DNA from 4 places in the Kocuria sp. 2SI genome. Region 2 is predicted to be linked to each of the others. Evidence: riboswitches for the same ligand, from Rfam matches in the RefSeq annotation. Region 2 holds a riboswitch; each other region holds the start of a gene.
What was found. Region 2 has a riboswitch for thiamine pyrophosphate ahead of FFS25_RS02835 (ECF transporter S component). Riboswitches for the same ligand answer to the same signal wherever they lie in the genome.
Positions count from the first base shown of each region.

Region 1: another riboswitch for thiamine pyrophosphate. It lies ahead of FFS25_RS08810 (thiaminase II/PqqC family protein); the one in region 2 lies ahead of FFS25_RS02835 (ECF transporter S component).
Region 3: another riboswitch for thiamine pyrophosphate. It lies ahead of FFS25_RS13965 (FAD-dependent oxidoreductase); the one in region 2 lies ahead of FFS25_RS02835 (ECF transporter S component).
Region 4: another riboswitch for thiamine pyrophosphate. It lies ahead of FFS25_RS00180 (MFS transporter); the one in region 2 lies ahead of FFS25_RS02835 (ECF transporter S component).

Region 1 covers NZ_SCNB01000013.1:16,998-22,387, forward strand. Annotated here, with positions in the region: gene FFS25_RS08795 (MarR family winged helix-turn-helix transcriptional regulator) at 1-188, shown strand, start outside; gene FFS25_RS08800 (LLM class flavin-dependent oxidoreductase) at 390-1,532, shown strand; gene FFS25_RS08805 (FMN reductase) at 1,529-2,191, shown strand; TPP riboswitch at 2,330-2,422, shown strand; gene FFS25_RS08810 (thiaminase II/PqqC family protein) at 2,415-3,119, shown strand; gene FFS25_RS08815 (MMPL family transporter) at 3,012-3,647, opposite strand; gene FFS25_RS08820 (MMPL family transporter) at 3,723-4,280, opposite strand; gene rplI (50S ribosomal protein L9) at 4,575-5,024, opposite strand; gene rpsR (30S ribosomal protein S18) at 5,043-5,279, opposite strand.
Region 2 covers NZ_SCNB01000003.1:127,044-132,433, reverse strand. Annotated here, with positions in the region: gene FFS25_RS02860 (Na+/H+ antiporter subunit D) at 1-910, shown strand, start outside; gene FFS25_RS02855 (Na+/H+ antiporter subunit E) at 907-1,590, shown strand; gene FFS25_RS13990 (MrpF/PhaF family protein) at 1,587-1,973, shown strand; gene mnhG (monovalent cation/H(+) antiporter subunit G) at 1,973-2,362, shown strand; gene FFS25_RS02840 (DUF4235 domain-containing protein) at 2,470-2,751, shown strand; TPP riboswitch at 2,896-3,000, shown strand; gene FFS25_RS02835 (ECF transporter S component) at 3,116-3,814, shown strand; gene FFS25_RS02830 (ATP-binding cassette domain-containing protein) at 3,811-5,390, shown strand, end outside.
Region 3 covers NZ_SCNB01000034.1:328-5,717, reverse strand. Annotated here, with positions in the region: gene FFS25_RS12760 (ASCH domain-containing protein) at 1-387, opposite strand, end outside; gene moeB (molybdopterin-synthase adenylyltransferase MoeB) at 478-1,719, opposite strand; gene FFS25_RS12750 (thiazole synthase) at 1,716-2,621, opposite strand; gene thiS (sulfur carrier protein ThiS) at 2,618-2,857, opposite strand; gene FFS25_RS13970 (FAD-dependent oxidoreductase) at 2,889-3,506, opposite strand; partial or broken gene FFS25_RS13965 (FAD-dependent oxidoreductase) at 3,574-4,089, opposite strand; TPP riboswitch at 4,076-4,176, opposite strand; gene thiE (thiamine phosphate synthase) at 4,220-4,927, shown strand; gene FFS25_RS12730 (Lsr2 dimerization domain-containing protein) at 5,171-5,390, opposite strand, start outside.
Region 4 covers NZ_SCNB01000001.1:39,632-45,021, reverse strand. Annotated here, with positions in the region: gene FFS25_RS00190 (LLM class flavin-dependent oxidoreductase) at 1-200, shown strand, start outside; gene FFS25_RS00185 (APC family permease) at 343-2,307, opposite strand; gene FFS25_RS00180 (MFS transporter) at 2,387-3,703, opposite strand; TPP riboswitch at 3,698-3,805, opposite strand; gene FFS25_RS00175 (heparan-alpha-glucosaminide N-acetyltransferase domain-containing protein) at 3,907-5,064, shown strand; gene FFS25_RS00170 (acyl-CoA thioesterase) at 5,086-5,390, opposite strand, start outside.

The sequences.
Region 1 (5,390 bases), on a different contig from region 2:
AGCTCGCGCAGCTCACCGAAGCCGGTCGCCAGGCCCTGGCCGCAGCCGCCCCGGGCCACCTGGGCGCCGTGCGCAGGTCGTTCTTCGACGCCCTCGATGCACAGGACATCGAGGACCTGGACCGCATCACCTCCCGGATCGCCCGCAAGCTCGACATCCGCCGCCCGGACTGCGCACCGATCGACTGACCCGCGCAGGCCGGTTGCCGCCCTGCGCTGACACGGCCTGGCGCATCACGACGACAGCGCGTTCGTCGTTCCCGCCGTCCCTCGAGCACGGCGAACCTATTGGTTGACATGTCACCTACATCGACGCATACTGTTTCGTGAAACGTCACGCGAGTGCCGGAAGACCCCGGGCTCGCGAGTCGCATCCAAGGAGCGAGCACCATGCAGTTCGGCATCTTCACCATCGGCGACGTCACCCCGGATCCCACAAACGGCAAGGCGCCGTCCGAGGCCCAGCGCATCCGGTCGATGACCAAGTACGCCCTCAAGGCGGAAGAGGTGGGACTGGACGTCTTCGCGACCGGCGAGCACCACAACCCGCCGTTCGTGCCCTCCTCACCCACCACGCACCTGGCCTATATCGCCGCCCAGACCGAGCGCCTGCGCTTCTCCACGGCCACCACGCTGATCACCACGAACGACCCCGTGAAGATCGCTGAGGACTACGCCTTCCTCCAGCACCTCTCCGGCGGTCGTGTGGATCTCACCATGGGCCGTGGCAACACCGGTCCGGTCTACCCCTGGTTCGGCAAGGACATCCGCCAGGGCATCCCGCTGGCCATCGAGAACTACCACCTGCTGCGCAAGCTGTGGCGCGAGGAGGTCGTGAACTGGCAGGGCAAGTTCCGCACCCCGCTCAACAGCTACACCTCCACCCCGTGGCCGCTGGATGACACCCCGCCCTTCGTGTGGCACGGCTCGATCCGCTCCCCGGAGATCGCGGAGCAGGCCGCCTATTACGGCGACGGCTTCTTCCACAACCACATCTTCTGGAACATCGAGCACACCGCCTCGATGGTGAACCTCTACCGCCAGCGCTTCGAGCACTACGGCCACGGCGCCGCCGACCAGGCGATCGTGGGCCTGGGCGGCCAGATCTTCGCCGCTGAGACAGAGGCCGAGGCCAAGCGGGTCTTCCGCCCGTACTTCGACAACGCGCCGGTCTACGGCCACGGCCCGTCGCTCGAGGACTTCTCGCGGATGACCCCGCTGACGGTCGGCACCCCGGATCAGATCGTGGAGCGCTACCTGGGCTACGCGGATCAGGTGGGCGACTACCAGCGCCAGATGTTCCTGCTGGATCACGCCGGCCTGCCCGAGGAGATGGTCCTGGAGCAGATCGAGATCCTCGGCCGGGAGATCGTCCCGCGCCTGCGCGAGGGCTTCGAGGCACGTCGCCCGGCGCACGTGCCCTCAGACCCACCCACCCACGAGACCCTGCGCGCCCAGGGCCCGGACTCCAGGCACCGCCAGGTCATCAACGCGCGGCCGCAGGACGAGCAGAAGGAGGATGAGCAGCGATGACCCGGCAGCTCGTCGTCGTCTCGGCGGGGCTGTCCTCGCCGTCGTCCACCCGCCTGCTGGCGGACCAGATCGCCCAGGCCGTCGAGTCCCGGGTCGGCGCCCGGGGCGAGGCCCTGGAGGTCCACCACGTGGAGCTGCGGGACCTGGCCCTGCCGCTGGCGCAGGCCATGACCACGGGCGGGCTGCCCGATCCGCAGCTCGACGACGTCAAGCGCCTGGTCGCCCAGACCGACGGGCTGGTGGCGGTCACGCCGATCTTCCGGGCCTCCTACTCGGGGCTGTTCAAGATGTTCTTCGACGTCCTCGACGACGAAGCGCTGATCGACCTCCCGGTGCTCATCGCCGCGACGGCCGGCAGCCCGCGCCACAGCCTGGTCCTGGGCCACGCGCTGCGCCCGCTGTTCTCCTACTCGCGGGCAGTCGTGCTGCCCACGGGCGTGTTCGCCGCGACCGATGACTTCGGCTCCGGGGACACCGGAGGCCTGGAGTCGCGGATCGCTCGAGCCGCCTCCGAGATGGCGACAGCACTGGTGGCCGAGTCCGCCGGGATGGAGGGCTTCCTGCCCACCGAGCCCGCGCGGGCGCCGCGTCGCAGCGGTGTGGACCTGGGTCCGGTCACGGACTTCGCGAACCTCCTCAAGGGCCACGACGGCTCCTGACGGGCTCGCAGAGCTCTCGAAGGCCCCATAGGCCGCCTGACCTGCTCATATGTCGAATGTGACATATGAGCAGGTCTCGTCTCTCGCAGCGGAACCGGCTGCCGCCCTATCGGCATCCGATCCTGCCGCCTACAGTGGGCTGCGGACACGGGGTGCGCCGCCGGCGCTGAGATCAGACCCGTGGAACCTGCTCCAGCTCGCACTGGCGAAGGGATGTCCCCTGATGAACTCCACCTCGAACATCGCCCCCCAGCCCGCCGTCGAAGCGGCCGGTCCATGGACGCAGTCGCTGTGGGATGCCGGCGCGCAGACGGCAGCCGAGATTCAGGACTCGAGATTCGTGCGCGCCCTGCTGGACGGAACCCTCGACGACGCGCGGTTCACGTTCTACCTCGCCCAGGACGCCCTGTATCTGGCCGGCTACGCCCGGGCCCTGGCGGCTCTGTCCGCACGCTGCGATCACGCCCAGGACCAGCTCGCGTGGGCACAGGCCTCGGTCGGCTGCCTCACGGAGGAGGCCCAGCTGCACCGCACCTGGATGGCCGCCCGTCCGGAGGCCGCCGACGAGCCCGCCAGCACCGTCACCGCGGCCTACACGGACTTCCTGCTGGCCGCCGCCCTGGGACAGGACCGAGCTGTCGGCGCTGCTGCAGTGCTCCCCTGCTTCTGGCTCTACGCCCAGGTCGGAGCCTGTCTGCCGGCCGTGGAGCCGGATCACCCGTATGCCGCATGGCTGGAGACCTACCGCGATCCCGACTTCGTGGCTGCAACCGCTGCAGCCCTGGAGCGCGTCGAGCGGGAGCTCGCACAGAGCTCGGAATCAGGCCGTGCGGCAGCACAGCGGGCCTATCTGGCAGGCTGCCGCCACGAGCTGGCGTTCTTCGATCAGGCCCTGACTCAGGATCAGTCGGAGATCATCCCGCGCTGAGAGCGCGGACCGACTGACGGGGGCCTCCGCCAGCCCGATCCGATCGTGCACCCACCGCAGCGGGGCCGGTGCCCACCAGTTGGCCCGCCCGGCGATCCGCATGAACGCGGGCACCAGGACGCCGCGCACCAGGGTCGCATCGAGCAGGATCGCGAACGCCGCGCCCAGGCCGAACAGCTGCATGAAGCTCACCTGGCTCGTCCCGAAGGCCGCGAACGTCACCGAGAGCACCAGCGCCGCGAGTGTGGTGATGCGCCCGGTGTGCGCGAGCCCCTCCACGACCGCCATGCGGTTGCTGCCCGTCTGCTCCCACATCTCCTTCATGCGCCCGATCAGGAACAGCTCGTAGTCCATCGACAGCCCGGAGGCGATGCAGAACAGCAGCACGGGCATGGACATGTCCAGCGGGCCCTGCGCGAAGCCCAGGAACCCGGAGAGCCAGCCGTGCTGGAACACGAGCGTCTCCACGCCCAGCACCGCCGACAGGGCCAGCACGTTCATCAGCAGCGCCTTGATCGGCAGCAGCACCGAGCCGGTGAACAGGACCGTCCTCCCGGCTGTCTGCAGGGTGCGCCGCAGGGCATCCTCGACGCCTTCGGCCCGTCACGGCGAGCTGCGTTCCAGCCCGCGGCGCCCGAGCTCCTCACGGAAGCGGCTGACGATCAGCAGGAAGTAGTCGATCGCCAGTCCGAGCCCGAGCGCGGTGATGGGGTTGATCGAGAAGATCGACACGTCGGTGAGCTGGGCGATGATCCAGGTCGAGAAGAACGCGCCGAACACCGCGAACGCCCCGACCGCCAGGGGCAGCACCGCAGAGACCACGCTGCCGAAGACCACCAGCAGGAGCACCAGCGTGATGGGCACGGCGATGCCCTCGGCCAGCCCCAGGTCCTTCATCACCTGCTGGCTGTTCGAGGCGATCATGGGCGCGGAGCCGCCCACCGGGACCTCGGTGCCGTCGCTGCGCTCCCCTGTCAGATCCTCCACGAGCTCGGTCGAGATCTCGGTCTGCTCGGCCTCGGAGCCTTCGATGTGCGCCACGACCATGCCCGTGCGGCCATCGTCGGAGCTCAGAGGGTCGGCCATGCCGGGGTCGCTGTACGTGTGGACGGACTCGATGCCGTCGTGCTCGCGCAGATCCGCGGCGATCTCCTCCCCCACGTCAGCGGAGTCGGCCGTCCTGGGGACGGGTCATGCGCCCGCAGCAGATCCGCGCCGCGCCCGGGCCCCGAGGGCCGGGAACAGATGCGAGATCACCGCGCAAGGGACCGCATCAGGGCCTGCCCTGCGTCCCTGCGCAGGGCCGTCGTCGTCATCCGCCGAACGGTGACCTGTCAGGGGCAGAGCCGCCCGCCGGCGCCCGACAGGCCCGGCAACGACGACGAGCCGCCGCCCCGCGTAAGGGGCGACGGCTCGTCGGTCAGGCGTGCCGTGCAGGACGGCTCACCCGAAGGATCAGGCGGGGACGACCTCGAACTCGATGTTCGCATTGACGTCCTCGTGCAGGCGCACGGTGGCCTGGTAGGTGCCGACGGTGCGGACCTGCTCGCGGATCTCGACCTTGCGCTTGTCGATCTCGCCCAGGCCGGCGGCCTTGACGGCGTCGGCGACCTGCTCGGCCTTGATCGAGCCGAACAGACGGCCCTCGGCGCCGGCCTTGGCCGGGACCGTGACGGTGGCCGAGATCAGCGAGGCCGCCAGGGCCTGCGCGTCCTCGAGCGAGGCGAGCTCACGGGCCGCACGAGCGGCCTTGATGGACTCGATCTGGCGCTCGGCGCCCTTGGACCACTGGGTCGCGAAGCCGCGGGGGAAGAGGTAGTTGCGGGCGTACCCGTCCTTGACCTCGACCACGTCACCGGCGGAACCGAGGTTGGAGACCTCGTGCGTCAGGATGATCTTTGCCATGAGTGTGTTCCTTTCCGATCAGCGGCCGGAGCCGGCGTAGGGGAGCAGGGCGACCTCACGGGCGTTCTTGACGGCCTGGGCGATCTTGCGCTGCTCCTGGACGGAGACGCCGGTCACGCGACGCGCGCGGATCTTGCCGCGGTCGGAGATGAACTTGCGCAGCAGCGCAACGTCCTTGTAGTCGATCTCGGTGACGCCTGCGGCCTTGAGCGGGTTCGCCTTCGGCTTGGGCTTGCGAATCTCATGCTTCGCCATCGTGGTGCTCCTTCTGAAGCGTGGAGCCCGCAGTGCTCTGCGGGATGGAAATGTGTTCTGTCTCCCGGTTCTGCGCCGGGTGGGTGCGAGGGCTCAGGCGCTCGGGCCGCC
Region 2 (5,390 bases):
GGTCAGCCACATCGGCTACATGATCTTCGGCATCGCGGTCGGCTCGCAGACCGCGCTGGCCGCGGTGCTCTACTACGTGGTCCACCACATCATCATCCAGACCAGCCTGTTCCTGGTGGCCGGTCTGATCGAGCGCCGGGGCGGGTCGACCAATACGGACCGCCTGGGCGGTCTGGTCGGGCTGTCACCGCTGCTGGCCCTGCTGTTCATGATCCCCGCGCTGAACCTGGGCGGCATCCCGCCGTTCTCCGGCTTCCTGGGGAAGGTGGGCCTGATCCAGGCGGGCACCGACCAGGGCGGCTGGGCCATCTGGGTCGTGATCGCCGGCTCCGTGCTCACCTCGCTGCTGACGCTGATGGCCCTGATGCGCATCTGGAACAAGGCGTTCCTGCGCGCCCCCGACGACGCCGACTACCCGGATCCGGTCCTGCTGGTCTCCCGGGACGAGGCACGGGAGCACGGGCCCCGCAGCGCCGCCTCGGTGTCCATGGAGGCCGAGGGCGGCGGCCGGTGGGCCGGTCGCAGCAACGTGCAGCTCATGCCGTTCTTCATGGTGATGCCCACCGGGATGCTCGTGGCGGTCGGGGTCGCCCTCACGGTCTTCGCGGGACCGCTGTTCTCGGTGGCCGACAACGCCGCGGAGAACCTCATGCACCCCGAGCGCTACGTCGAGGCGGTCTTCGGCGACGAATCGGGACCGCGCGGCGTCGTGGACGACGGCGAGGACCCGAGCTCCGACGACCCTGCCGCACCGAGCGTGCCGGAGGGCGAGCAGTACGGGGAGGATGTGGGCGAGGACAGCGGCGCCGGCATCCAGCGCGAGGTCTACGACGGCACGGATTCGCGGCCCTCGGCCGAGGCCGACGCGCAGCGGCAGGGCTCCGAGCAGTCCGAGGAGGCAGATCAGTGAGCTCGACAGCGACATCCCGCGGGTCCTCATCCGCCCGGCCCCGGCGGCGCGAGCACCGCTGGGCCGTGGAGATCCCCCTGATCCTGTGGCTCATGCTCGTATGGGCCGTGCTGTGGGGCGAGCTGACGGCCAAGAACCTCCTGGTGGGACTCGTGCTGTCCCTGCTGGTCACCCGGGCGCTGGCACTGCCGCCCGTGCAGCTGTCCAGCCGCTTCAACGTGCTGCACGCCGTGACCCTGTTCGTCACCTTCCTGTGGCAGGTCATCCGCGCCAGCTTCGAGGTCATGTGGACCGTGATCGCCCATGGGCCCAGGGCCTCCTCGTCGGTGACCGCCGTGCAGATGCGCTCGCACTCCGATCTGATCCTCACGGCCACCGGAAGCACCATGGGACTGATCCCGGGCTCGGTGCTGCTGGAGGTGGACCGTCCGAACGCGACCCTCTACTTCCACGTCCTGGACGTGCACGACGACGAGGACATCGAGCACTTCCGGGAGTCCGTGCGCAACACCGAGGCTGCCTGGATCCGCATGATGGGCTCTCCGGAGGACTACGCCGCGCTGCGGCGCGAGGACGCCCAGAAGGGCCGTGGACTCAACCCCCGGGCCGTGCTGCGCAGCTGGGCGGGCTACGCCCACAGATCGAAGGCCGAACGACGGGATGAGGAGCAGAGCCGATGAGCACCATCGTCATGGCCGTGTGCCTCGTGATGCTCGCCGGTGGGGCCGCCGGCGTGCTGTACCGACTGGTGAAGGGACCCTCGCTGCTGGACCGCGTGCTCTCCAGCGACGTCCTGCTCTCCGTGGTGGTCGCCGCGATCGCCCTGGAGATGGTCTGGAGCGATCACTCCGACTACATGATGGTCATCGTGACCGTCTCGCTGCTGGGCTTCATCGGCTCGGTGTCTGTGGCGCGGTTCGTCCAGCCCACGCGGCCACGGAAGACGGGCCAGACCGATGAGGGCGCCACCAAGGAGCCGGTCGAGGGCGAGCGGGCCGAGCAGGATCACCGGCCCGCCCCGATGCAGAAGCCCGCCCCGTCCGAGAAGGAGGGACACCGCTGATGGATCCCATGGACCTCGTGCTCGACATCGTCGTGGGCGTGCTGCTGCTCGTGGGCTGCCTCATGTCCCTGACGGCCGGCCTCGGCCTGATCCGGCTGCCGGACGTCCTGTCGCGGATGCACGCGGCCACCAAGCCGCAGGTGCTCGGTCTGCTGTGCATGCTGCTGGCCGTGGTGATCCACTCCCGCGAGTGGACGCTGCTGCCGCTGGCCCTGCTGGGCTGGGCCCTGATGCTGCTCACGGCGCCGGTCTCGGCGCACATGGTGGGGCGCTCGAGCTATCGGACCAAGCACGTGCTCGATGAGACGCTGATCGCCGATGACCTGGCCGCAGCCCTGGACGAGGCCGACACCGCCGAGTCGCAGGGCGGCGCGGACCGCCCGTCGTGATCCGCAACGGCTCGCCGAGCGCGCTAGGGTGAGCACCGAACCTCCGGCGCCGGCTGAGGCGCCGGTTCCGCGATCTCCCGAGTGGCTCACTCGGGGTAGGAGATGACATGAACCCCAAGATCATGGGACTCATCGGCACCGGCGCGTCCGTGCTGGGCGTGCAGGCCGCCACAAAGGGCCTCGACGCCACGTGGAAGAAGGTCACCGGCCGCCAGGTCCCGTCCAAGGGCGACGACCCCCGTGAGGACCGCTGGCTCGACATCGTCCTGTTCGCCGTGGTCAGCGGTGTGCTGACCACGGTCGTGCGGACCCTGGTCAACCGCCAGGTCGCCGAGCAGCGCGAGAAGGCCGAGCTCAAGGCGCAGGAGAAGGCCAAGGGCCGCGGCTGATCTCGACCGGTCCGGGCTGGCCGCTGCGCGCGGCCTGCTGATCGATGGCGAAGGCGCCGGGAGCATCCGCTCCCGGCGCCTTCCTCCGTTCCGTGCGTGGCAGCGGCCGACCTGCATCGCGGCCGCGTCTCGCGTAGGATCTCAGGCACACGACAGGGGAGCGCCCGACGGCGCTGAGAGTGCGGTCCGCCGCAGACCCTCGAACCTGCTCCGGTTAGCACCGGCGAAGGGAGTCGAGCATCTCGAGGGTGCTGTCGCGCAGCGGCATCGGCGCCTTCCGGCCCCGCCGTCGAGCGCGGCACGCATCCTTCCCCTCCTGATCAGCGGGACGCCATGGCGCCCCCGATGCCCCAGGAGGAGCACCATGACGCAGCATCGCAGCACCGACCCGCTGAGCCCCGATCGCAGCAGCGCCGATCCCGGCCTCGATCCGCGCTCGCAGAGCGGTCCCCACCCGCGCCCGGATGGCGCCGCCCGCTCCCCGCAGCGCGGCTCCCGCTCCCGCCTGCGGTGGCGCGTGCTCGACCTCGTGGTCCTCGCGGTGCTGGCCGCCGCCAGCGGTGTCCTGTTCTGGGCTTGGTCGTCGCTGGTCTACCCGGTCTCCGAGGCGCTGACCGTCGGCTACCCGCCGGCAGGCGGGCTGCTGGTGGGCGGGTGGCTGCTGGCCGGACCGCTGGGCGCGCTGATCATCCGCCGTCCGGGAGCGGCCCTGGCCTGCGAGCTGCTGGCCGCCTCCTTCCAGGGGCTGCTGGGCACCACGTTCGGCGCCACAGTCGTGATCTCCGGCCTGATCCAGGGCGCTGCGGCGGAGGTCGTCTTCCTGGCCTTCGGCTACCGCCGCTTCGGACCGGCTGTGGCGATCGCCTCCGGGGCGCTGGCCGGCGCCCTCGGGACGCTGAGCGAGTGCCTCCTCTACTACTACGAGTGGCCGGGGGCTCACCAGGCGGTCTACGTCGTGCTGGGCACGGCCTCTGGCGCGGTGATCGCCGGGCTTGCCATGTGGCTGCTCGTGCGCGCGCTGCGTGCCACCGGTGTCCTGTCGGGCCTGGCCTCCGGGCGATGACGGAGGCTGTCCGCACCGCTGGGGCGAGCGTGACGGCCCGCGGCTTCGGCTGGCAGCCCGACGGCCGCGGCGAGCCCGCGCTGCAGGGCCTCGACCTGCAGATCCCCGCCGGTCAGCGGATCCTGCTGCTCGGGGCGAGTGGGTCGGGCAAGTCCACCCTGCTGCACGCCCTGGCGGGGGTGCTGCCCCAGACCGAGGACGAGACCGACGACGGCGCGGGCAGCGGCCCCCGCGGGCAGCTGCTGGTGGACGGGCGCCCGGCGGCGCAGCGGGACGCGGTCACGGGGCTGCTGCAGCAAGATCCGGAGTCTTCGATCCTGCTGGCGCGGGCCGGTGACGACGTCGCCTTCGGGCCTGAGAACCTCGCGGTGCCGGCGGCCGAGATCGGCCCGCGCGTGGACCGCGCCCTGGACTCCGTGGGGCTCGAGATCTCCACGGACCGGGACACCTCCGCCCTGTCCGGCGGTCAGCAGCAGCGCCTGGGGCTGGCCGGGATCACCGCCATGCGCCCGCGGCTGCTGCTGCTCGACGAGCCCACCGCCAACCTGGACCCCGAGGGCGTGGCCACGGTGCGCCGGGCCGTCGAGGCGGTCGTCGAGGACACCGGGGCCACCCTGGTGGTGGTCGAGCACCGCACCGAGGTGTGGGCCGATCTCGTGGATCGCGTGGTGGTCCTCGGTCCGCGCGGCGTGGTGGCCGACGGATCTCCGACGCAGCTGCTCGACGCCCACGGAACCTACGCCGAGCAGCTGCGCCGAGCCGGTGTGTGGACTCCCGGGGCGCAGGTCGAGCCGCTGCTGCCGGAGGCCTTGGCAGGCGGCCTGCTGCTGAGTGCCGGGGCCCTGGAGGTCTCGCGCGAGCAGCCCTCGCAGCGCCGGCTGTCCAGGCGCCGACGGCGCGTGCGCTCGGGGCGGCCCGCTCCGGAGGACTCGATGGCCGGAGCCCCCGCAGCCCTGCCGGTCGACCTCCAGCTGCGCGCCGGGTCGGCCGTGGCCCTGACCGGTCCCAACGGAGCCGGCAAGTCCACGCTGGCGCTGAGCCTGGCCGGGCTGCTCGTGCCCGCCTCCGGTGCGGTGCGCGCCGCCGACGCTCTGGCCGACGGGATCCCGAACGATCCTTCGGTGTGGTCCGGTCCCGAGCTCGTGGAGCGGATCGGCACGGTCTTCCAGGAGCCGGAGCACCAGTTCCTCACCGGCACGGTGCGCGAGGAGCTCGCGGTCGGCCCGCGCCGGGCCGGGGTCCCGGAGGAGGAGATCGCCGGGCGCGTGGACGAGCTGCTCGATCGGCTGCGGCTGACGGAGCTGGCCGAGGCCAACCCGTTCACGCTCTCCGGCGGGCAGAAGCGCCGCCTGTCGGTGGGCACGGTGCTGGCCGCGGCCCCGCGGATCCTGATCCTCGACGAGCCGACCTTCGGCCAGGATGCCGTGACATGGGCGGCCGTCGTCGATCTGCTGGCCGAGCAGGTGCAGCGGGGTCGCTGCGTGGTGGTCGTGACCCATGACGCCGAGCTGATCCGCGCTCTGGCGGCTCGGGAGGTCCCGGTGCGGCCCGTGCCGCGCGCGGTCGGCACGCAGCC
Region 3 (5,390 bases), on a different contig from region 2:
GTGATCACGCCAGAAGCGCTCGTGAATGTCGCGCCAGGCAGCTAGCGTCCTGTCGCCTTCGCCCTCCGCACAGGCATGGTCCGCTGTGACCTCGTCGAAGGGAACGACGTCGACGGTCATCGTCTCGATCAGGGCCCGCGGCGTGTCCCGCCCATCCAGGATGATGCTGAGTTCGCCCGGTACCGGGATGGCTTCGCCAACGTGCTCGCAGTCCCACATCGACGAGGCCGTGGCCCTCTTGGTGCCCACCAGCACGAGCTCCACGAGTCCGTCGGCATGCTCCGGGGTGGCCCCGAACGCCCACGCCTCCGGAGTCTCCGCGGGCAACGCGGGGAGGTGCGCACGGCACTCCCGCCAGAACCTGTCGATGGCTGAGTCCGTGTGCATTCCGCCAGACTACTGACAGTCGTGCGCCGCCAGGACTCGGCGCGCAGACCGGCCCGGCGCACCCTGCCAGCGCTCAGTACTCGGCTGCCCTCAGTACTCCGGCAGGTGCGGTGCGACGTCGCGCACCCACGCGAGGACACCTCCGTCCAGGTGCCGCACCGTCTCCTCCCGGTTCGCGAAGTCGGGCTGGAGCCGCGCGAGCGCACGCTCCGAGCGACCTCCCGCCTTGCAGTGCAGGACTACTGGCACTCCACGGGCCTCGACTGGCAGCGCCTCGATCCCCTGCTCGAGCAGCGCGTCGAGGGCGACGGGAACCGCGCCCGGGATACTCACGAGGCGACGTTCCCACTCCTCGCGCACGTCGACAAGGGCGAACTCCGCGCTGCCTGCAGCGCGACGATCGAGCATCGCTGCCAGCTCGCGTGCCTCAACCGTCGCCCCTGCCGCGTCCGGTCCCGCTCCCGCCTGCGCCGCCGCGCCGGAACCCCGCTCGCACACACCATGCCCGTCCGCACGCGTGACGCCGTCGGAGACCTCGGTGACAGGCGGCGCCGCCGGATCCGCGACCACGCGCAGCTCCCGCCACGTCATCGCCAGCGCATCGTGGAGCAGCAACCGTCCCAGCAGCGGCTTTCCGATCCCGGTGACGAGCTTGACGGTCTCGGCGGCCATGATGGACCCGATGGTTCCCGGCAGCATGCCCAGCACGCCGCCCTCGGCGCAGCTGGGCACTTCGCCGGCCGGTGGGGGCTCCGGATGGAGGTCGCGGTACGTGGGACCGCAACCGGACCAGAAGACGCTCACACGGCCCTCGAACCGCAGGATCGATCCCCAGACGCACGGGATGCCGGCCAGCGCGCACGCGTCAGAGACGAGGTACCGGGTTCCGAAGTTGTCCGCTCCGTCCAGGACGAGGTCGTAGCCCGCGACGATGTCCCGGGCGTTCTGGGCGTCCAGCCGCACCGGGTGCTGCTGGACGGTGACGAGCGGGTTGAGGCGGGTGATCGCCCGGGCCGCGGATTCCGTCTTCAGGTCGCCCACGTCCTCGACTCCGTGGAGCACCTGCCGCTGCAGGTTGGAGACGCTCACGCGGTCGTCGTCGACGATTCCGATCGTCCCCACGCCGACGGCCGCGAGGTAGTGGAGGATGGGCGCTCCCAGTCCCCCGGCTCCGATGACGAGGACGCGGGCGTTCTTCAGCCTACGCTGGCCGGTCTCCCCCACCTGTTCGAGGGTGAGGTGGCGGGAGTAGCGTTCGATCTCCTCGACCGTGAGCTCCGGTCCCGGCTCGACGAGCGGAGGCAGCGCACTCGACTGCACGGTGGCGTTCACGGCTGCCCCACCTCCGGCCAGTCACCGCGCGGGACCCCGCCGACGGCCGCGCTCGCGTCGCCCGTCGACCCCGCCGTGGCGATCGGATCGATGAGCCCGTCCGCGGGCGATGACGCCAGCGCATGCCTGCGAGCGGGTATCCGCCCCGCCTGCGCGGCCAGCCGTCCCGCTTGGACCGCGGCCTTCATCGCCCGGCCCATGAGGACCGGGTTCTGCGCGCGCGTCACCGCGCTGGCCAGGAGAACGGCATCGCAGCCCAGCTCCATCGCGAGCGCCGCATCCGAGGCTGTCCCGATCCCCGCATCGAGGATCACCGGCACCTGCGCGCGGGAGGCGATGAGCTCGATGTTGTGCGGATTGAGGATGCCCAGCCCGGTGCCGATCGGGGCACCCAGCGGCATGACCGCGGTGGCGCCCACCTCCTCGAGACGCTGCGCGACCACGGGGTCGTCGGAGGTGTAGGCGAACACCTTGAAGCCCTCCGCCACCAGGCGTTCCGTCGCATCGATGAGTTCGACGGCATCGGGAAGGAGCGTCTCCTCGTCGGCGATGACCTCGAGCTTCACCCAGTCCGTCTCCAGGGCTTCGCGGCCCAGCTCAGCAGTGAGCAGCGCGTCGCGCGCGGTGTAGCAGCCGGCCGTGTTCGGCAGGATGCGGATGTCATTGCGCTCCAGCAGGGCGAAGAGCGAGTCGCCGGCCTGCTTCGAGTACCGCCGCATCGCGACGGTGGTGAGCTCTGTGCCGGAGGCCAGCAGCGCCTCCTCGAGGACGCTCAGCGAGGTGATCCCGCCGGTGCCCGTGATGAGGCGCGAGGTGAGCTCGACACCGTCGATGGTGAGCGAGTCCCCGGTGTCCGTGGGGATGTCCGCCGTCGTCTGAGTCGCAATCGTCACTGTCGTCAGCCTCCCTGCATCGCGGTGATGATCTCGACGGTCTGGCCGTCGACCAGGCGCGTGCCCTGCCAGCGGCTGCGCGGCACGACGGCGGAGTCGAGGGCGACGGCGACGCCCAGGCGCCCGCCGTCCGCCGGTGTGCCGTCCGCCGTGAGCGGTCGGTCGATCGTCTGGGCGACGAGGTCCAGGAGTGAGGCGTCATCCTCGATCGGATGCGCGGCCCCGTTGACGGTGAGGGTGGGCACGGAAGGTCCTTCCTGAGCGGTGTCCATGGTGTCAATCTGTCGTGTGGAAGCGGTACGGGTCGGTGGCGCGCAGAACGCCTGCGAGGTCGGTGCCCGGAGAGTCCCCGGTCACGAGCGCCGCGGCCGCATCCGCCAGCAGCGGTGCGAGGAGCACCCCGTGCCGGAAGCCACCGGTCGCGAGGATGAGGCCGGGCACGCCCGCGCCGTCGCCGTCGCGCAGTCGCCCCAGCAGCGGCACGTCATCCGGGGTGCCCGGCCGAGCACGGGCCATGACCTCGACCAGTTCCAGGTCGCAGACCGCAGGGACGAGCGTCTGGGCATCGCGGAGCAGTCGGTACACACCGCCCGCACTCGCGCCCGCAAGGTCGTCCTCGCGCGAGGTCGCTCCGATGACGATCTCGCCGTCGGCCCGCGGCACCAGGTAGATCGGCACTCCGTTCACGACGCCGCGGATCGTGCGCTCGAGGAGCGGCGCGGAGCCCTCCGGCAGCCGCGCGCGGAGGATGTCGCCATGCACCGGTCGCAGCACGGCCGCCGGGGAGGCGGGCAGGCCGGAGAAGAGGTCGCTGCGCAGGCCGGTCGCGAGGATCGTGTGCCTCGAGGCGATCCGGCTGCCGACCGCCAGCTCGACTCCCCCCGCCGTCGCCACACAGCCGGACAGCCGCCTGCGTGACGAGCGTGGCGTGCGCGCGATGCTCCCGCGACGACAATGCCGCAATCAGACCCGCCACCAGCCTGCGCGGGTCGACCTGGTGGTCGCCCACCGCACGGAACGCTCCCGCCAGCCGGGGAGACAGTGCCGGCTCCAGTGCGCGCGCCTCACGGACCGTGAGCGCGTCGACCTCCATCCCGTGCGCGATCTGGTGCTCGCGGAGCTCGGCCAGGCCCTGCCGGTCCGCTGGGGTGCCGGCGCACACGAGGGTCTCCGTCCTGCGGTAGCCCACGTCGTGGCCCGAGGCCGCCTCGATTCCGGCGATGAAGTCCGGGTAGTCGTCCGCGGCCTTGCGCATGAGCGGGTACAGCGCGTGCTGCTGGTACTGGACCTCACTGGCCGGGGCGATCATCCCCGCCGCGGCACGGGAGGCCGCTCCTCCCGGGTCCGGGTCGACGATCGAGACGGACAGTCCGCGCTCACGCAGACGCCAGGCCGTGGAGAGGCCGATGACGCCGGCACCCACGATGACGACATCGCAGTCGTGCGCATCCGGGTGCGACTGTTCCACTGCTCTCATCCTTCCCTTCGGCGGCATGATCCGCATCAGGTTCGACGGTCGGCGCTGGGGCCCTCTCAGCCCCGTAGGGCTCCCGCAGAGTTCGCGATCTCCACGAGTGCGTGCATCGTCGTGACTACACTCGTGGATCGTGAGCCATCATACAGACGCCCCCGCTGGGGAGGGCGCGCAGGCCAGGGCCGCGCGCATCGCCACTGCTCGCCTCTACCTGTGCACGGATGCCCGCACCGGCCCCGGGGATCTGGAGAGCTTCCTCCACGCCGCGTACGCCGGCGGCGTCGACATCATCCAGTTGCGCGACAAGTCGATCGGCACCGCCGATGAACTCGCAGCACTGGAGATCCTCGCTCGTGCGGCTCGCGCGCACGGGAAGCTCTTCGCGGTCAACGACCGCGCGGACGTCGCCTCCCTCATCGGCACCGATGTCTTCCATGTGGGCCAGCAGGACCTCACCCCCGCACAGGCCCGCAAGCTGCTGGGCGACGAGGTCGCCATCGGCCGGTCGACGCACACGGTCGAGCAGGCCCAGGCGGCACGGCTCGACCCGGACGTCGACTACTTCTGCACCGGGCCGATCTGGGAGACCCCCACGAAGCCGGGCCGTAAGGCCACCGGACTGAGCTTCGTCGAAGACGTCGCACATGCGGAGAACAACGATGCAGACCGCGTCACCAACGAGGACCCCGCGAAGCCGTGGTTCGCGATCGGCGGGATCGACGAGCAGCGTCTGCGCCAAGTCCTGGACGCCGGCGCACAGCGGATCGTCGTCGTCCGGGCGATCACCCAGGCCGACGACCCGGAAGCCGCCGCCCGCCGCCTCCGCGCAGCCCTTCGGTAGTCACGACTCCAGCCACGCACAGTCGCAGCTCGCTCCGGCGACAGTGCCTCCATTCGGCGGGACGCGACACTCACGACGTGGAATGGTTCGAGGCCTCTTCCTCGCGCTCAACTGAGCGAATCCGTCGTCGGTTGTCCGGACAAAACCCACAATGCGATTCACTCACCGGAGTGATGAAGCAGAAGAAAGCCCGCGTCGCTCCTCAGAACAACGCGGGCCCTCGACAGACCACGGGATTTAAGATCAGTCCAGTCCCGGCTTCCCGGCGTTGACCCATTCCTGCTCCCATTCGGCTTTGATCCGTCCGCGCTTCGGAACGTCATAGCCACGGAGGTCCAGGAACTTCCGCATCGCGGCCAGCTCTTTCTTCCGCTGAGCACCGCCTCCGCTCTTCTTCGCGCCCGCTGCCGGTGCCGCCGCAGAAGCCTTCCGACTTTTCGCGATGTAGACCTTCAGCGCCTCC
Region 4 (5,390 bases), on a different contig from region 2:
AGGACTTCGTGGAGCAGGTGGTCCCGGAGCTGCAGAAGCGCGGGCGCTACCGCACCGACTACGACGGCCCCACCCTGCGCGAGAACGTCTACGGTGCAGGGCAGACCAAGGTGCTCGACACCCACCCGGCGGCCAAGTACCGCGGGGCCTACATGGGCAGGCCGTCCACGGCGGACACCCCGGCGCGGGATCTCGGCTGAGGGCTGGGGAACGGCAGCTGGCAGAGGCCCTGGCCCTTCCGAGGGCCTTTGCCATCACTGGCAGGGATGCAGTGGCGATGTATGCGTCCAGAAATTCAAGCTGCGGTTCCCGAGGATTGCGTCCGCAGCCCTGCGCGGAGCCTCACGTCACGTGCACGAACGGGCGGTCCTGCTTGCGCGCCACCGCCCGGCGCAGGACCTCGTGCACGGCCGTCGCCGTCTGACCGCGGCCGAGGAGCAGGAAGCGCAGGGAGTTCACCAGCGGCGAGCCGTCGGACCACTCGAGGTAGAGGTGCGACGGCCGCCCCGTCCGGTCCCGGACGGCCAGGGCCACGCCGGCCAGGCAGGTGGGCACCGACGAGCCCTCTGCGCGCAGGACGCGGTGGCCGTCGATCTCGTGGGCACTCACGCGCAACCGGTCCTCGAAGTCCGATGGATCGCGCAGGGTCACCTCCACGAACAGGACGCCGTCGGCCGAGGGAAGGCGATGCCATTCGCGCTCGTCGCGCAGCTTCTCGGCCAGGTCGGGGTCGCTGAGCAGGAGCTGCTGGGCCTGGGCCCCTGCTGCGCCCAGCTGGGTGCGCGGCCGGTGCGCGATCAGCCGCACCGTGCGTCCGCGGCAGCCGCGCAGCCAGGCCAGCGAGGTCTGGTCGAAATCGATGCTGCGGATCCGCAGCTCCGAGGCCCGCCAGACCCGCGAGGCGAACGACGCTGCCAGCAGGGCTGCGATGAACACGAGGGCCACGTGGAGGCCATCGGGGCGGCTGATCATGTTGTCGGCGGTCGTGTAGGCGATCACCACGGTGATCGCCGCGAATCCCACGGCGGCGCGGCGATGCCCCCGCTTTCCCGCCGACAGGGTCGAGGCGAAGGAGGCCGAGAGCATCAGCACCAGCACCCCGGTCGCGTAGGCCCCGCCCTGCGCATCCACGTCGGCGCGGAAGACCGCCGTGACGACCAGGGCGGCAGCCAGGATCGTGAGCACCAGCGGCCGCGGAGCGCGGGTCCACTCGGGCGCCATGCCGTAGCGCGGCAGGTAGCGCGGGATGAGGTTGAGCAGACCGGCCATGGCCGAGGCGCCCGCGAACCACAGGATCAGCACCGTCGACAGGTCGTAGACCGACCCGAAAGTCTCGCCCAGCAGGCTGTGCGCCAGGTAGGCCAGTGCTCGCCCGTTGGCAGCGCCGCCGGGCTCGAACTCTCCGGCCGGGATCAGGATCGTGCACACCAGCGACGAGGTCAGCAGGAACCCGGCCATGATCAGCGCGGCGGTCGTGAGCAGTCGTCGGGTGTCCTCCACACGGCCCCGCAGGCCCCGCGAGGTGCGCACCAGGGGCATCACGGAGACCCCGGTCTCGAAGCCGGACAGGCCCAGCGCCAGCTTGGGGAACACCAGGGCAGCCACGGCGACGGCCGCCCAGGGCGAGGAGTGCTGGCTCAGCGCCGCATCCCACCACTGCGCGAATCCGATCTCCTGCGAGCGGGCGATCTGCCACCAGCCCACCGCCAGCACCACGGCGTTGAGGCTCAGATACACGGGGACCAGGACGACGGCCACGCTGATGGCCTCCGAGAACCCGGCCATGAACACCGCGCCCAGCAGTAGGAGCAGCCCGACGGTCACCCAGAACTGCCAGTGATGCGCCTCGGCTGGCACGTGCGGATTCTCGACGATGTGCACGGCGGCATCGGCCGAGGACAGGGTCATGGTGATGACGAAGTCCGTGATCGCGAAGCCGAGCAGGCACAGGACCAGCACCTTGCCACTCCAGCGCGGCAGCAGCGTCTCGAGCATCCGGATGGAGCCGGCGCCGTGCGGGGAGGCCACCGCCACCCACCGGTAGACCGGCAGCGCGCCGAAGAGTGTTACGGCCACCAGCACCAGGGTGGCCAGCGGGGAGATCAGCCCGGCAGCCAGGATCGCGATGCCGGGCTGATAGCCCAGGGTGGAGAAGTAGTCCACGCCGGACAGGCACATGACCTTCCACCAGGGATGGGTCTTCTCGTCACGATCGGGTCGGCGATGCGGGGCGCCGTAGGAGGCGGAGGGGGATCCGGCCAGCAGCCAGGCGGCGGCGCGGGAGGGCGGTGCGATCACGGCGTACATGATGCGCCTGTCCCGCTCACGGCCCCGCCGCCGAGGGCCTCAGGCGGCTGGCAGTTGCCTGTGAGCCGCGATCTGCCGATCAGTCGGGCAGCGGACCCGACCGATCCGGCTCGGGGCCGAGCAGCCCGCCGAGGGCCACCAGGAGCCCGCCCACCGCGAGCACCGCGGCGATCGCCGCGTGCGGCCCGAGCAGCTGCTGCAGCGGCGGCAGGTAGTAGGGGTAGAGCGCGGGCAGCACGATCGAGATGCTGTAGGCCACCCCGTATCCGCTGGCCCGGATCTCGTCGGGGAAGCGCTCCGTCAGATAGGCGCCCACCGGCCCGTAGCCGGTCACCGTCGTGACCTGCAGCGCGGTTGCCAGCAGCAGCACCGTGCCGATGCCGGCTCCGAGGGCCCCGGACAGCAGCGCCAGGAGGATGACGGGGGAGACCGCTGCGCAGAACAGCCCGAAGCCCACGAAGAACCGGCGCCGCCCGATCCGACTGGACAGCGCCCCCGCCCCGGCCATGGCCAGCGCGGACACGGCCGTCGCGCCCAGCATGACGAGGGAGACGGTCTGCGGCTCGAGCTGGGGCATGCGCGAGAGCTGGGCGGTCAGGGTGGGCACTGCCATGTAGGTGAGCAGCCACAGCCCGGTCATCAGCACGAGGACCTGCCGCAGCGACCGGCGGCTGCTGCCCCTGACGAGCTGCGCCAGCGGGTGCGCTGAACGGGCCGGGCGCCGGCGCTGCGGAGCCTCCTCGACCATGAGGCGGTAGTAGATCAGCATGGCAGCGGCCAGGGCGGCGCCGAGCAGGAACGGCAGCCGCCAGCCCCAGGCGGCGTACTGGCTGTCGTCCAGGAGCAGCAGCAGGAGGGAGGTGACGGCGGCGATGCTGGCGTTGGCCAGCGGCGACATCGCCATGATCATCCCGCTGAGACGACCGCGTGAGCGCGGGCGCGCCCACTCCATGGCCAGCGGGATCGCCGACGTGTACTCCCCGCCCAGAAAGATCCCACCCAGCAGGCGCAGCGCCAGCACCGTCAGGAACGTGCCCGCCCCGAGCACCTCGTGCCCGGGGACCAGGGCGATCAGCAGGGTCGTGAGGCAGATGCCGGCGAGGGCGACCTGGGTGATGAGCACCCGGCCCGCGCGGTCGGCGATCGGGCCGAAGATCATGGCCCCGAGCGGGCGGCCCAGCAGGGTGGCCACGAAGATCAGGCCGGCATTGCGCACGATGTCGTGATCGCCGAACAGCTGCGCCGACACCGGAGCCAGGGCGATCACGGGCAGGAAGATGTCGAACTGGTCGACGTAGTTGCCCATGATCCCACCGCGGATCGCGCGGCGGGTCGGTGCGGGAGGGCGCCCGTCGGAGGATGCGGTCGCGGGGGCGGACAGGGGTGCAGAAGGCATCGAGCTCTCACTTCCTTCGCCGGTATGAACCGGAGCAGGTTCGACGGTCGAAGCCGCGTCAGCTTCCTCTCAGCCCGTGCCCGGGCTCCCGTGTGGGGTCATTCAGCGGTGCAGGTCCCACGACCTGCGCGCCGCACCGTCGATTCTAGCGGCGCGACGGGTTCGCGTGGCCGAGGCCCGAGCATGTGAGGCACAGTGAGGGCGTGTCCCTCACTGCCTCCGAGCTCTCGAGCCTCCCGACGCGCCCGGACACGTGCTCGCGCATGCTCGGCATCGATCTGGCGCGGGCCGTCGCCCTGCTCGGGATGATGGCCACCCACACGATGGACCTGGTGGATGCGGCCGGTGATCCGCAGCCCGTCGGGCTGATCGCGGGCAAGGCGGCCGCGCTGTTCGCGGTGCTGGCCGGGTTCTCGGTCGAGCTGTCCACGCGGCGCTATGGGCGCTGGCGCGAGGCGGCTGCCTCACTGGCGGTGCGCGGCGTGCTGATCGCGATCCTCGGACTCGTGCTGGGATCGCTGTCGAGCTCGATCGCGGTGGTCCTGGTGAACTACGGGGTGCTGTTCCTGCTCGCCCCGCTGGTCCTGCGGCTTCCGGCCCGATGGCTGGCGGCCACGACCGTGCTCTGGCTGGTCGCTTCCCCGGTGGCCTCCCACCTGATCCGCGACGGGCTCGGCCTCCAGCGCGCCGTCGAAGCGCCCGAGCTCTCCCACCTGGCTCAGCCGGGTGAGCTGGTCATCGGCGTGCTGCTCACCGGCTACTACCCGGTGCTGCAGTGGATGGGCTACCTCCTCGTGGGGCTGCTCCTGGCCCGGCTCGACTGGCGCAGCGCCGCCACGGCCGCCTGGGCAGGGGCCGTCGGCGCCCTGCTGGCCGCTGCGGCCTGGGTGAGCTCGCAGCTGCTGCTGTCCGCAGGCGGGCACGAGGCGCTCGAGCGCGCCGGCTCCGGTCTGCCGCCGCTGGCCTGGGGCTCGCCGTATGCCGCGCAGACCATCGGCAGCCACGGGACCACGCCCACGACCACGTGGTGGTGGCTGGTCACGGTCGGTCCGCACTCGTCGACGACCTTCGACCTGGTCTTCACCTCGGGCATCGCGGCGGCGGTCATCGCCGTGTGCGTTCTGATCTGCCTGGCGATAGGGGAGCGCACCCGCCTTCTGATGCCCGTGCTCGCGGCCGGCTCCATGCCGCTGAGCATGTACACGCTGCACGTGATCCTGTCCGAGCTCACCGACCTGTACGTGCTGCATGTGCTCCTGCTGCTGGGGCTCGCCGCGCTGTGGCGGACCGGCGGGGAGGGGCCTGGACCGCTCGAGAGCTTGGTCTCCGGGACCGTGCGGCTGGTCGTGCCGCGGCGCTGAGCCTCCCGGCGCCGCGTGGCCTCAGGCGGACGTCGTCGACTCGCCGGACTCCTCCAGCAGGTGATTCGGCAGCCGATTGCCCTGTGCGCGGCTGCGGATCTCGAGCAGCGTGCGGGCGTGCTGCCACAGCCGCTTATCCGCTTCGGTCACCGGCTCCCAGGCGGGGACAGGCACGGAGGTGCCCTCCTCGTCGCGGGCCACCATGACTGTCAGGCAGTTGGTGGTGACCTCCAGCTCGCGGGACTTCGGATCCCCGGAGCGGACCTCCACGGCGATGTGCATGCCCTTGGTCCCGGTGTAGATCAGGCGGGCGTCGACCTCGACCA